3 regions of the Mangrovibacter phragmitis genome follow, and region 3 is predicted to be linked to each of the others. Evidence: predicted binding sites of a transcription regulator. Region 3 holds the regulator's gene; each other region holds the start of a gene.
The links. The regulator sigma-54, encoded in region 3, starts transcription at its own class of promoters, with help from an activator protein. The targets are predictions, from matches to a motif close to GTTGGCACANNTTTCGCTNT.
Positions count from the first base shown of each region.

Region 1: the regulator sigma-54 is predicted to act here: its motif matches at 3,301-3,320, upstream of glnA (glutamate--ammonia ligase).
Region 2: the regulator sigma-54 is predicted to act here: its motif matches at 2,426-2,445, upstream of norV (anaerobic nitric oxide reductase flavorubredoxin).

Region 1 is NZ_CP134782.1:5,688,211-5,693,170, reverse strand. Features, by position in the region: gene glnG (nitrogen regulation protein NR(I)) at 1-601, opposite strand, end outside; gene glnL (nitrogen regulation protein NR(II)) at 609-1,658, opposite strand; gene glnA (glutamate--ammonia ligase) at 1,807-3,216, opposite strand; gene typA (ribosome-dependent GTPase TypA) at 3,592-4,960, shown strand, end outside.
Region 2 is NZ_CP134782.1:2,402,522-2,407,481, reverse strand. Features, by position in the region: gene norW (NADH:flavorubredoxin reductase NorW) at 1-947, opposite strand, end outside; gene norV (anaerobic nitric oxide reductase flavorubredoxin) at 944-2,380, opposite strand; gene norR (nitric oxide reductase transcriptional regulator NorR) at 2,571-4,106, shown strand; gene MPHASIOC01_RS11675 (NarK family nitrate/nitrite MFS transporter) at 4,402-4,960, shown strand, end outside.
Region 3 is NZ_CP134782.1:3,827,106-3,832,065, forward strand. Features, by position in the region: gene kdsD (arabinose-5-phosphate isomerase KdsD) at 1-669, shown strand, start outside; gene kdsC (3-deoxy-manno-octulosonate-8-phosphatase KdsC) at 685-1,251, shown strand; gene lptC (LPS export ABC transporter periplasmic protein LptC) at 1,248-1,823, shown strand; gene lptA (lipopolysaccharide ABC transporter substrate-binding protein LptA) at 1,792-2,343, shown strand; gene lptB (LPS export ABC transporter ATP-binding protein) at 2,350-3,075, shown strand; gene rpoN (RNA polymerase factor sigma-54) at 3,237-4,670, shown strand; gene hpf (ribosome hibernation promoting factor) at 4,693-4,960, shown strand, end outside.

The DNA of each region.
Region 1 (4,960 bases), 1.9 Mb from region 3:
GAATGGCAGCCATATTCAGTGCGATGAATGGCGCTTTCACTCGCGGGCTGTGGCGGTGGAGTGCATGGGCAACCAGCTCTTTACCAGTACCGGATTCACCGTTAATCAATACACTAATTGAAGAACGGGATAACCGGCCAATAATGCGAAATACATCCTGCATTGCCGGCGCCTCACCAATAATATCGGTTGTCGGGCCGTTTACAGGTGCATTACGTGGTTGCTGCTGCTCCTGATAATGGCTGATTGCACGTTCAACCAGAGCGACAGCTTCATCGATATCAAAAGGTTTCGGCAGGTAATCAAAAGCCCCTTGCTGGTAGGCGCTTACCGCAGCATCCAGATCGGAATGTGCCGTCATAATGATGACCGGTAACATTGGGTGGCGTTGTTTGATTTGTTTTAACAATGCCAGGCCATCCATGCCAGGCATCCTGATATCGGACAACAATACATCCGGGGTTTTTGTCGCGAGTGCATCCAGCACTTCATTCCCATTTTCAAAGGTGGTACAACTCAACCCGGCTCCAGTGAGCGCGCGTTCAAGCACCCAACGGATGGAGCTATCGTCATCAACGATCCAGACTATCCCTCGTTGCATAAAGACCTCACTGGCGAATGGGCAGGTATACCGAGAATTCGGTATGGCCTGGCCAACTGTTAAATTCGATTTTTCCCGAATGCTGATCAATTAAATTGCGCGCAATGGATAACCCTAAACCAGTACCTCCTTCGCGGCCACTGACCATGGGGTAGAACAGCGTATCCTGTAAATGTGCTGGTATACCGGGCCCGTTATCTTCTATATCAATGCGGGCCGCAAGGCGGTAACGAACACCATGCAGTGTTAACTGGAATGCCGTACGAGTACGCAGCGTAATTTCACCACCCTCTTCCCCCAGCGCCTGGAGGGCATTACGAACGATGTTGAGTAACACCTGCTCAATTTGATCCGGGTCATGCGCTAACTCAGGAAGACTGGGGTCATAATCTCTGACCAGGGTAACGTTATCGGGCAGTTCCATTGACACTAATTTAACGACCCGCTCGGCAACTTTATGAATGCTTTCTGTTACATGCATGCCTGGTTGTTGTGGGCCAAGCAATCTGTCCACCAGATTACGCAGGCGGTCTGCCTGCTCAATAATCACCTTGGTGTATTCTGTGAGTGATGGGTCTGGCAACGCTTTATTGAGTAACTGCGCCGCACCACGTAGTCCACCTAACGGGTTTTTAATTTCATGAGCCAGCCCTCTGACTAAATCGCGGGCTGCGACCTGTTGCGCTTGTTGCAACTGTTCCTGGCTCAGGCGACGCTGGTTATCCATCGGAGCCATTTCCAGCAGAATATAGCCTTCTGGCAACCGTTGCGCTGTGAGCGACAAAATATGTGAGCGCCCATCAATCACCAACGTCACTTCGTTATCAGTAAAACCCTGGCCGGCATTCAGGCTTTCTTGCATCAGCCCGATATTGAGCGAAAAGTAGCTCAGCAATTCTGGTAATGGCGTTCCATAAAGTTTGCGGGAACTTTGCGCCAGAAGTTGCTGCGCTGCCGGGTTCGCATAGTGAACCGCCAGGTTGTCATCAACCAGCAGAATGCTGTTGATGAGAGAATTAAGGATCTGCCCAGCATCGGGCAGTGCGCCGCTTGCCATTCAGCAGTCTCCGAATGTTGTGCACTGTTTTGGTGCTTTGTAGATATTGGTACAAAAAAGAGGCAAAAAACTTTATTGTCGGAGAAAAAAGCCCATCCGAAGATGGGCTGAAAGTTTCCACGGCAACAAAAAATGACTCTTTAATAAATCAGACGCTGTAGTACAGCTCGAATTCAACCGGATGCGGAGTCATACGCACACGATCGTTTTCTGCACGACGCAGTTCCAGGTAAGCGTCGATGGCATCATCAGTGAATACACCACCAGCAGTCAGGAACTCACGGTCTGCATCAAGTGCGTTCAGTGCTTCTTCCAGAGAGCCTGCAACCTGTGGGATTTCTGCTGCTTCTTCTGCAGGCAGGTCATACAGGTTTTTGTCCATTGCTTCGCCAGGATGGATTTTGTTTTTGATACCGTCCAGGCCAGCCATCATCAGTGCAGCAAAGCACAGGTACGGGTTAGCAGCCGGGTCCGGGAAGCGAACTTCGATACGGCGAGCTTTCGGAGATGCAACCACCGGAATACGGATTGAGGCAGAACGGTTACGGGCAGAGTAAGCCAGCATAACCGGTGCTTCATAACCCGGAACCAGGCGTTTGTAAGAGTTGGTTGATGGGTTAGCCAGGGCGTTGATTGCTTTAGCGTGTTTGATAACACCACCAATGTAGAACAGCGCTTCTTCTGACAGGCCAGCATATTTGTCGCCAGAGAACAGGTTTACACCGTTTTTGGACAGAGACATGTGGCAGTGCATACCAGAACCGTTATCACCAAACATCGGTTTTGGCATAAAGGTCGCTGTTTTACCAAATGCGTGAGCAACGTTGTGCACCACATATTTGTAGATCTGGATTTCGTCAGCTTTTTTGGTCAGGGTATTGAAGCGGGTAGCCACTTCGTTCTGGCCAGCAGTCGCAACTTCGTGGTGGTGAGCTTCAACAACCAGGCCCATCTGTTCCATGGTCAGACACATTTGAGAACGGATGTCTTGTGATGAGTCTACTGGCGGAACCGGGAAGTAACCACCTTTCACAGCAGGACGGTGACCTTTGTTACCGCCTTCGTATTTGGTATCAGAGTTCCATGCTGCTTCAATATCATCGATAGCAACGTGGCAACCGGAGATGTCACTTTTGAAGCGAACATCATCGAACAGGAAGAATTCAGGCTCAGGCCCAAACAGAACGGTATCAGCAATACCGGTAGAACGCAGGTATTCTTCAGCACGTTTTGCGATAGAGCGCGGGTCGCGGTCATAGCCCTGCATGGTAGCAGGTTCCAGAATGTCGCAACGGATGATCAGAGTCGGCTCTTCATAGAATGGATCCAGAACAGCGGTAGAGGCGTCTGGCATCAGTACCATGTCTGATTCGTTGATACCTTTCCAGCCACCGATGGAAGAACCATCGAACATTTTGCCTTCTTCGAAAAAGTCAGCGTTAACCTGGTGGGCTGGAATAGTGACGTGCTGTTCTTTGCCTTTAGTATCGGTGAAGCGCAAATCAACGAACTTCACATCATGTTCATTCAGCATCGTCAAAACGTGTTCTGCGGACATACTTAAATCTCCTGGAATTGTCATTGTCGTCGTGGTAACGAATACTTCAAACACTTCAAAAAATGCGTTTGCCGTAATTTTGATTAAGCGAAAACTGTGCCAACTTTCAAAAATAGCCCAAAAGGCGTTATGATGCGCACCACCGTGAAAACGCACTGCACCACAATGGAAAGTATGCACTATTATAGTGCATGCGTGCTAATGTGATGCGCTTTTGTGGTGCATAAATGCGCACTGGTGCAAATCTGTGCTTCGTGAAAATGATCACAAACCCTGAAATGTAAGCTTGTTAGCAATAGATGTTTGTGATCCTGTTCAGTCCTTCGATTAATACGTGTACAATAGCGCGCTATTCCTAATGCCTGAGGCAAAGTTGTGATCGAAAATCTGCGTAACATCGCCATTATTGCGCACGTTGACCATGGTAAAACCACCCTGGTCGACAAGCTGCTGCAACAATCTGGCACGTTTGGTGAGCGTAATGAGCTGACCGAGCGCGTCATGGACTCCAACGACCTGGAGAAAGAGCGTGGGATTACCATCCTCGCGAAAAATACCGCCATTAACTGGCGCGACTACCGCATCAATATCGTGGACACCCCAGGGCACGCCGACTTTGGTGGTGAAGTAGAACGCGTTATGTCCATGGTTGACTCAGTTCTGCTGCTGGTAGACGCAATGGATGGCCCGATGCCGCAGACTCGTTTCGTAACGCAAAAAGCGTTTGCCTACGGTCTGAAACCAATTGTGGTTATCAACAAAGTTGACCGTCCTGGCGCACGCCCTGACTGGGTTGTTGATCAGGTGTTCGACCTGTTCGTTAACCTGGGTGCAACTGACGAACAGCTGGACTTCCCTATTGTTTACGCTTCTGCGTTAAATGGTATCGCAGGTCTTGATCACGAAGACATGGCTGAAGACATGACTCCGCTGTTCGAAGCCATTGTCAAACATGTGGCACCGCCAAGTGTTGACCTGAATGGCCCGTTCCAGATGCAAATCTCCCAGCTGGATTACAACAACTATGTTGGTGTTATCGGCATTGGGCGTATCAAACGCGGCGTGGTTAAACCGAACCAGCAAGTCACCATTGTCGACAGCGAAGGCAAACGTCGTAATGGCAAAGTTGGCCAGGTTCTGGGCCACATGGGTCTGCAACGTATTGAGTCTGCTTCTGCTGAAGCCGGCGATATCATTGCAATCACGGGTCTGGGTGATCTGAATATTTCCGACACCATCTGTGATCCGAACAATGTAGAAGCTCTGCCTGCGTTGACAGTCGATGAACCGACTGTGACCATGTTCTTCTGCGTAAACACCTCTCCGTTCTGTGGTAAAGAAGGTAAGTTCGTTACTTCCCGTCAGATTCTTGACCGACTGAAAAAAGAACTGGTGCACAACGTAGCTCTGCGTGTTGAAGAAACCCCAGACCCGGATGCTTTCCGTGTTTCTGGTCGTGGTGAACTGCACCTGTCTGTCCTGATTGAAAACATGCGTCGTGAAGGTTTCGAACTGGCGGTGTCTCGTCCTAAAGTTATCTTCCGTGAAATTGATGGCCGTACTCAGGAACCGTTTGAGCAGGTAACGCTGGATATCGAAGAACAGCACCAGGGTTCTGTAATGGAAGCACTGGGCCTGCGTAAAGGTGAAATGCGTGACATGATGCCAGATGGCAAAGGCCGCGTTCGTCTTGATTACATCATTCCAAGCCGTGGTCTGATTGGCTTCCGTACTGAATTCATGA
Region 2 (4,960 bases), 1.4 Mb from region 3:
TTTACCTTCACCAGCGCTGGTGGCAGGGAAAGCGCCACATCCTGACCTGTCAGGTTTTGAGCCAGGGTTAGTGCGCTGAGTTGGCCTGGCTGGAGGTAGGGCAGGCACTGCCCATTGATTTCCGCGCAGTCGCCAAGAGCAAAAATAGCCGGGTCGCTGGTTTGCAATTTTTGATTGACCTGAATGCCCTGATTAACCGCTAAACCCGCTTGCCTGGCGAGTGTTGTTTCAGGCTGCAACCCGGTCGCGGAAATAACGTCGTCAACGCTAAACTGAATCCCCTTTTCCAGGCTTATTCGAAGCCCGTCGGCATGCGGCTCAATACAGTGTAATTGTTGCCCGGTGAGCACTGTGACTCCGGCTTTCGTCAGTGCACAGTGAAGCGGGGCGCTCAGGTGAACGGGCAGTAACGCAGGCAGTATCGACGGTGCTTTATCAACCAGGGTCACCTGCTTACCGGCGCGGCACAGATCCATTGCCAGCTCACAACCAATTAATCCTCCTCCGACTACCAATATGCGCCGGGCATCAAAGAGCCGTGTTGCGTAACGACGGAATTCAGCCTGGCTATTCAGCGTTATCATGTCCTCACCGCCAGGCACCGGGAGGATTCGCGCCCTGGCGCCTGTTGCCAGCACCAGCTTACTGTACGCCCAGGTTTGCCCGCCACCACTCACCGTTTTTCGTTGCGGATCGAGGCTTGTCACCTGGGTGTGGGCGTGCAGTGTAAGGTTAAAGGCCTGGGCAAATGCCGCACCTGTCTGGCGCGTCAAATCATCGGCGTGTTGCCCACGGCTAATAACATGACTTAACTCGGGTTTGTTGTATTCGTCAGCACTGTCGCCGGCAATCAGTGTTACCGGCAGATGAGCATCAAGCTTACGAATGTGTTTGACCAGTTGTCTGGCGGCAAAACCGGAGCCAATAATGACGACATTGTCACTCATAACGCCTCCACACAGAGCTCATCAAATACGGCTTTCCCCAGCCCACATTCCGGGCAGAGAAAGGTTTCGGGTACCTGGTCCCATGGTGTTCCTGGCGCAATGCCTTGCACGGGTTCACCCAGTCGGGGGTTGTAAATCCACTGGCAAACACTGCATTGCATACAGGTGCTATTTTCTTCTGTTTGCTGTGGAGTCAGCGCGCTGTCCAGGGGGGCGGATTCCCTGGACGGTAGGGGGGAAAGTGCCCATAAGTGAGCAAGTTTGCGCCCATGTTCACGGCAGGTTTCCAGCAGAGTGTCATCAGGGCGCCATTTGATTTTTAAGGATAATGCAGTTTCAAAACCGGCATCTGTCAACCGGGTCTGAATTCTATCCACTGCGCCACCGTTCCAGCCATAACTGCCAAAAGCGGAAGCTTTCTTGTTTCTGAATCGTAACCCGGTGATTTCTTCCAGCATTGCGGCGATTTTGGGCATCATGACGTTATTCATGGTGGAGGAGCCTACCAGGATGCCTTTGGAGCGAAATAAACTGGTCAGAATTTCATTCTTATCGTGGCGGGCAACATTATAAATTTTGACGGTTACACGCGGGTCAGCTTCGTGGATCCCCTGAGCAATGGCATCCGCCATCATGCGGGTATTGTTGGACATGGTGTCATAAAACAGCGTAATGCGGTCTTCCTGAAAATCGGCAGACCATTGCAGATACTGTTCGATAATTTGTGCCGGGTTATCGCGCCAAATCACGCCGTGTGAGGTTGCTATCATGTTGACGGGTAAGTTAAATCCCAACAACTCTGTTACCTTAGGCGCAACAAGGCGGCTGAACGGCGTCAGGATATTGGCAAAATAACGCAGGCATTGTTCAAACAGCTCAGTTTGATCCACCTCATCATTAAACAAATGTTCATCACAGTAGTGCTGGCCGAAAGCATCATTACTGAATAACACCCCATCGCCAGTCAGGTAAGTCATCATACTGTCAGGCCAGTGCAGCATCGGGGTTTCAACAAACACCAGTTGCTTACCATTGCCAATATCCAGCGTATCGCCTGTCTTGACGACGTTGAAATGCCATTCCGGGTGGTGATGGTGGCCATTAATAGAATCAATTGCATTAGCGGTACAGTAGACAGGTGTGTCAGGGATCAGAGCCATCAGCTCAGTGAGTGCGCCAGCATGATCCTCTTCAGCATGGTTAATAATGATGTAATCCAGAGAACGCAGGTCTGTCTCAGTCTGGAGGTTGCGTACAAACTCCCGGCTGAATTTATGATCAACCGTGTCAATCAGCACGGTTTTCTCTTCTTTAATCAGATAACTGTTATAACTACTGCCTTTGGTGGTGTTGTATTCCGTGCCGTGAAAATCACGGACTTCCCAGTCCCGTTGACCAACCCAAAAAATGTTATTTTTTACATGAACAGTCATAAAACCCTCAGTGAATATCATTGTGTGTCTGTTATGACCAGATAAATAGCAATACCTGTGCCAATTTTTAACTTATTGTTTTTATTTATTTTTGTGTTTGCAGTGTTCAATGGGGTAGTCTTTTTGACTATCATTTAAAAAGTCATTATGACAGTATGAGTTGTCATAATGACTACGCCAGGAGACTGTTATGCCGCTTCAGATTCGCCAGTTAGCGGATATTGCCGGGGAGTTAAACCAGGGGGGAACCTGTGAGGTACGCTTTCAGCGGCTGGTTAACCTGCTGCAGCGTGTTCTTGTCTGCGATGCCTGTGCGTTGCTGTTATATGAACATCGCCAGTTTCGTCCACTGGCGATTCATGGTCTTTCGCCCGATGTTCTGGGCAGGCGATTTGATCCTGCCAGCCACCCGCGCCTTGAGGCCATAGCTCGGGCCGGGAATGTGGTGCGTTTTCCGGCTGACAGCGGGTTACCCGACCCTTATGACGGACTGATTCCTGGGCAGGAACAATTAAAAGTCCACGCCTGTGTCGGGTTGCCTCTGTTTGATGATGAACGTCTGGTGGGCGCGCTGACGCTGGACAGTATGAATGCGGCGTGCTTTGACCACCTCAGCAACGATGAACTGTGGCTGATTGCGGTACTGGCGGCGAACACACTTAAGAATGCCTTGTTAATAAAACAACTGGAAAGCCAGAGCCTGAGCAGTAACGAGGCAGCACTGCCTCCCTTGTCTTCCACAGAAGAGAGTACGGAGATAGTGGGGCTTTCAGTACCTGTTACTCAGTTACGTCACGAAATCAGTGTGGTGGCGGCATCTGATCTGACGGTGCTTATTAATGGCGAAACCGGTACCGGCAAAGAGTTGGTGGCGCGTGCTATCCATGAAGGGTCTGACCGGGCTCACCAGCCCATGGTGTATTTAAATTGTGCCGCTTTACCGGAAAGTGTGGCGGAAAGTGAACTCTTTGGGCATGTGAAAGGTGCGTTTACTGGCGCAATCAGTGACCGACAGGGGAAATTTGAGCGGGCCAATAACGGTACATTATTTCTCGATGAGATTGGTGAGCTGCCATTATCTTTGCAGGCTAAATTGCTGCGGGTACTGCAATATGGCGATATTCAGCGCGTCGGGGACGACAAAAACTCACAGGTGGATGTGAGAGTGCTCGCCGCCACAAACCGCGATTTAAAAGCGGAAGTGCTGGCCGGGCGTTTCAGGGCGGATTTATTTCATCGCCTTAGTGTGTTCCCGGTACGGGTACCGCCATTGCGGGAACGGGGAGAGGATATCGCTTTACTGGCGGGGTTTTTTTGTGAGCGGTGCCGTGGGCGATTTGGGTTGCAGTCTGTCGCATTAAGCCCTGATTCCCTGTCTGTACTGAGCGCTCATACCTGGCCTGGCAATGTGCGTGAACTGGAACATGCGATTTATCGGGCCGTGCTCATTGCACGGGCCACCCGAGGTGACGCGGAAGTGATGCTCACGCCGGCCCATTTCTCACTAACAAGTACCCAGCCCGCCAATGCGGTCGCATTCGGTGAGCCATCCGGGCCTGCATTGTTAACATGCAGACCGTTGCGCGCGGCTACTGATGACTTTCAGCGCAATATTATTCGCCAGGCGCTCAATAGTCACCAGCATAACTGGGCTGCAGCCGCCCGTGCACTTTCACTGGATGTGGCAAACTTGCACCGGCTGGCAAAACGGCTTGGGTTGAAATAACCGCTGCAGAGGGCGTTTTGCTGCCTGACGCAAATAGTGAGTATTTTGGTCGACTACTCCTAAATGAGTACTCCCAATAAGTCAGGGGGCATAATGGCTATCAGGTTGATAACTGCTGAAAAATTATAATCGTTTTAAATCATAACGTTACAAGATAAGTTGTGGTTAGCCATGGGGAGTAGAGCCAGGGCAGGCTCCCGGCAGGGCCTGGCATGATTTTGATACATATCAACATAAAGGCTACGGGATAAACGTAAAAGCGCTTAAGTGATGCGCTATTTATGAGGATGTCTTTATGCAAGCGAACCCCCCTAAGACTCAAAAGTCAGCTAATGGGGCTGTTTTAGCTAACTGGGCGCCAGAAAATGAAACATTCTGGCGAAATCAGGGAGAAAGAACAGCCCGCCGCAATTTGTGGATTTCTATTCCCTGCTTACTGTTATCATTTTGTGTCTGGATGATTTTTTCTTCAGTCGCCGTCAATCTTAACCGGGCCGGGTTTCACTTTACGACGGATCAGTTGTTTTTATTGACCGCACTACCTTCGGTTTCCGGTGCTCTGGCGAGAGTACCTTATTCCTTTGTTGTACCACTTATCGGCGGGCGCCGCTGGACGGCTATCAGTACCTTTATTCTTGCCATACCCTGCCTGTGGCTCGGCTATGCGGTTCAGCATCCTGAGACATCATTTCAAACCTTTATCATCATCGCGCTGTTGTGTGGTCTGGCAGGGGGGAATTTTGCATCCAGCATGGCAAATATCAGCTTTTTCTACCCGAAAGCCCAGCAAGGTAAGGCTCTGGGGTTAAATGGCGGGCTGGGTAACCTGGGTGTCAGCGTGATGCAACTGGTGG
Region 3 (4,960 bases):
GGCGAATCCAACGAAATACTGGCGCTTATTCCAGTACTTAAACGCCTGAAAGTACCACTAATCAGCATGACCGGGCGGCCACAAAGCACGATGGCGAAAGCCGCAGATATCCACTTGTGCATTCATGTACCGCAAGAGGCCTGTCCACTGGGCCTGGCCCCCACCACCAGCACAACCGCCACATTAGTTATGGGTGATGCGCTGGCTGTTGCTCTACTGGAAGCCAGGGGGTTTACCGCCGAGGATTTCGCACTATCGCACCCAGGCGGAGCTCTTGGGCGCAAGTTATTACTGCGTGTTAATGATATTATGCACACGGGTGATGAGATTCCCCATGTTAGTGAGCATGCTTCGTTACGCGATGCTTTACTGGAAATCACCCGAAAAAATCTGGGGATGACAGTTATCTGTGATGACCAGATGACAATCCATGGTATTTTCACCGATGGCGATTTACGCCGCGTATTTGATATGGGCGTAGACCTGCATACTCTGGCAATTAAAGACGTAATGACTCCGGGCGGTATTCGGGTTAAGCCGGCTACACTGGCTGTTGATGCATTGAATTTAATGCAGTCCAGGCATATTACATCTGTACTGGTTGCGGATGGCGACCATCTGGCTGGTGTGTTACATATGCACGATCTGCTGCGCGCTGGCGTCGTCTGAATAGGATATGAAGTAATGAGTACCCCCCAAGCGGTAACTGAAACGTGCTACGGTCTGGTCGATAACTCAGTGATAGAAAAAGCGGCGCGGATTAAGCTGCTTATCCTTGATGTCGATGGCGTGATGTCTGATGGCCTCATTTATATGGGCAACAATGGTGAAGAATTGAAAGCGTTCAATGTGCGGGACGGTTACGGCATTCGTTGTGCCCTAACATCAGGCATTGAAGTTGCCATTATCACTGGGCGTAAGGCAAAGTTACTGGAAGACCGTTGCCAGACACTGGGCATCACTCATCTTTGGCAAGGGCAAAGTGATAAGCGAATCGCTTACCAGTCGTTGCTTGCACACCTTTCGTTACAGCCGGAAGATGTCGCTTATATTGGTGATGATCTGATCGACTGGCCAGTGATGTCACAAGTCGGTTTAAGTGTGGCTGTCGCTGATGCTCACCCACTGCTGCTCCCCCGTGCAGATTATGTCACGACGATTTCTGGTGGGCGCGGAGCAGTAAGAGAGATTTGCGATATCCTGTTACAGTCTCAAGGCAAACTTGAGCAGGCTACAGGGCAATCAATATGAGTAAAAGCAGACGTTGGGTCATTATCCTGCTTGCCCTGGCCGTTTTAATTTTGCTGGGGATAAACCTCGCCGATACCGACAATAATTCGCAAGTGCAGGTCAATGATAACGAGCCCACTTATCAGAGTGAGCACTCCGATACGGTTGTATATAATCCAGAAGGCGCGCTCAATTATCGTCTGATAGCAAAACATGTTGAATATTATTCAGATCAAGAGCTGACCTGGTTTACTGACCCCGTAGTGACTTCATACGATACAAACAAAGTCGCGACCTGGTCTATCCGGGCAGACAAAGCAAAACTGACCAATGACCGGATGCTTTATCTTTACGGGCATGTCGAGTTGGATGCACTGACGCCTGACTCACAGTTACGTAAAATCACCACCGATAACGCGCAGGTAAACCTGATAACTCAGGATGTTGCCTCCGATGATCTGGTGACGCTATATGGCACCACATTTAATTCCAGTGGTTTGAAAATGCGCGGCAACTTACGCAGTAAAACGGCCAAGCTGATTGAAAAGGTTAGAACTTCCTATGAAATTCAAAATAAACAAACTCAGCCTTAACGTTCTGGTAGCCGGTGCATTGTTTGCCGCCAGCCTCCCGGCATTTGCGTTAACTGGCGATACGGATAAGCCTATCCATATCGAATCAGATCAACAGTCTCTGGATATGCAGGGCAATATTGTTACCTTTACCGGTAATGTTGTTGTCACCCAGGGAAGCATAAAGATCAACGCGGACAAAGTTGTTGTGACACGTCCCGGTGGCGAAAAAGGTAAAGAAGTGATTGATGGCTATGGTAACCCTGCCACATTCTATCAAATGCAGGATAACGGCAAGCCGGTTAAAGGCCATGCCAGCCATATGCATTATGAGCTGCAAAATGATTTTGTCGTGCTGACTGGCAAAGCTTACCTGGAGCAACTGGATAGTAATATCACTGGCGATAAAATTACCTATCTGGTGAAAGAACAGAAAATGCAGGCGTTTAGTGATAAAGGTAAACGCGTGACTACCGTTCTGGTTCCGTCCCAACTTCAGGACAAAAAAGACCAGAAACCAGCCCCTAAAAAGAGTAACTAATTCGGTATGGCAACACTTACAGCGAAAAACCTGGCGAAGGCCTATAAAGGGCGCCGGGTCGTAGAAGATGTCAGTTTAACTGTGAACTCTGGAGAAATCGTTGGCCTGCTGGGGCCAAACGGTGCGGGGAAAACTACCACGTTTTACATGGTAGTGGGTATTGTTCCACGCGATGCCGGTAATATCACCATTGACGATGAAGACATCAGCCTGTTACCACTTCATGCCCGTGCCCGTAGGGGAATTGGCTATCTGCCACAGGAAGCGTCTATTTTCCGGCGTCTCAGCGTGTACGATAACCTGATGGCTGTGTTACAAATTCGCGATGATCTCTCCAGCGAACAACGTGTTGATCGGGCAAATGAGTTGATGGAAGAATTTCACATCGAACATCTGCGCGACAGCCTTGGTCAATCACTGTCTGGTGGTGAACGCCGTCGTGTAGAGATTGCTCGGGCGCTGGCTGCTAATCCGAAGTTCATTCTGCTGGATGAACCCTTCGCAGGGGTTGACCCCATCTCGGTTATCGACATAAAACGTATTATCGAACATCTGCGTGATAGCGGTCTGGGCGTATTGATTACCGACCACAACGTACGCGAAACGCTGGCGGTTTGTGAACGGGCTTATATTGTCAGCCAGGGTCATCTTATTGCCCATGGCACACCCAGTGAAATTCTCGAAGACGAGCATGTGAAGCGGGTATATCTTGGGGAAGAGTTCAGACTCTGATAGGGTAAGCGTGACAGGATGTAAAAAAGAGTGAGCACACCTCACATCAGGTTTGTTCGCTATTCGTTATCACTGTCACCGTTTCACTTTATCAGGAGAGTTTTTCTTTTTGCCAGGGCAGGTATTATTAACGTATTGACCTGAGGAAGTATGCTCTGAATATGAAGCAAGGTTTGCAACTAAAGCTTAGTCAACAGCTTGCCATGACGCCTCAGTTACAACAGGCCATTCGCCTGTTGCAACTGTCTACGCTGGAACTGCAGCAAGAACTCCAGCAAGCGTTGGAAAATAATCCGCTGCTTGAGCAAACCGATTTTCATGACGAAGTGGAAACTCAGGATGCTCAGGATAGTGAGTCGCTGGATACCCGTGAAGCGCTTGAGCAAAAAGATATGCCTGAAGAGCTGCCGCTGGATGCAAGCTGGGATGAGATCTATACCGCAGGAACCCCCTCCGGCACCGGTGCCGATTACATTGATGATGAACTGCCTGTTTATCAGGGGGAGACAACACAAACACTTCAGGATTACCTGATGTGGCAAGTGGAACTGACACCGTTCTCTGATACTGACAGGGCAATTGCCACGTCGATTGTCGATGCGGTAGATGAAACAGGCTATCTCACCGTTCCCGTTGAAGATATTCTGGAAAGCATGGGCGATGAAACCATAACACTGGATGAAATCGAGGCTGTACTCAAGCGAGTTCAGCGGTTTGATCCTGTGGGTGTAGCTGCCCGTGATTTACGTGATTGTTTGCTTATCCAGCTTTCTCAGTTCTCTCGTGAAACGCCTTTTCTTGAAGAAGCCCGGCAGATAATCAATGGGCATCTCGATCTTCTGGCAAACCATGACTTCCGGACACTGATGAAAATCACGCGTCTAAAAGAAGATGTGCTGAAAGATGCGATGATGCTGATCCTGTCTCTTGATCCTCGTCCAGGGCAGTCCATTCACACCACTGAGCCTGAATACGTTATTCCGGATGTACTGGTGCGCAAACATAAAGGGCACTGGACAGTTGAACTGAATTCCGACAGTATTCCCCGCCTGTCCATTAACCAGCATTACGCCTCTATGTGCAACAATGCTCGTAATGACAGTGACAGTCAGTTCATCCGCAGTAATCTGCAGGAAGCGAAATGGCTAATCAAAAGCCTGGAAAGCCGAAATGAGACACTGCTCAAGGTCAGCCAGTGTATTGTAGAGCAGCAGCAGGCTTTTTTCGAAAATGGCGAAGAATACATGAAGCCAATGGTACTGGCAGATATTGCTCAGGCGGTGGAAATGCACGAATCAACGATTTCGCGCGTTACCACGCAAAAATACCTGCACAGCCCACGGGGCATTTTTGAGCTGAAATATTTCTTCTCCAGCCATGTGAATACTGAAGGTGGGGGCGAAGCCTCTTCCACGGCAATTCGCGCACTGGTGAAGAAGTTGATTGCCGCAGAAAACCCGGCAAAACCACTTAGTGATAGTAAACTGACTTCTATGTTATCTGATCAAGGTATCATGGTGGCCCGGCGCACTGTCGCAAAATACCGCGAGTCTTTATCCATACCGCCGTCGAACCAGCGTAAACAATTGGTTTGACTCAACCGATAAGGAAGACAATATGCAACTCAATATCACAGGACAGAATGTCGAGATTACTGAAGCTATGCGCGAATTCGTCAACACAAAGTTCGCCAAACTGGAGCAGTATTTCGAAAGGATCAACCAGGTCTATATTGTGTTGAAAGTGGAAAAAGTCACTCAAACAGCGGATGCTACACTTCATGTAAATGGCGGTGAATTGCATGCCAGTGCCGAAGGCCAGGATATGTATGCCGCAATTGACGGTTTGATAGATAAACTCGCACGTCAATTAACTAAACACAAAG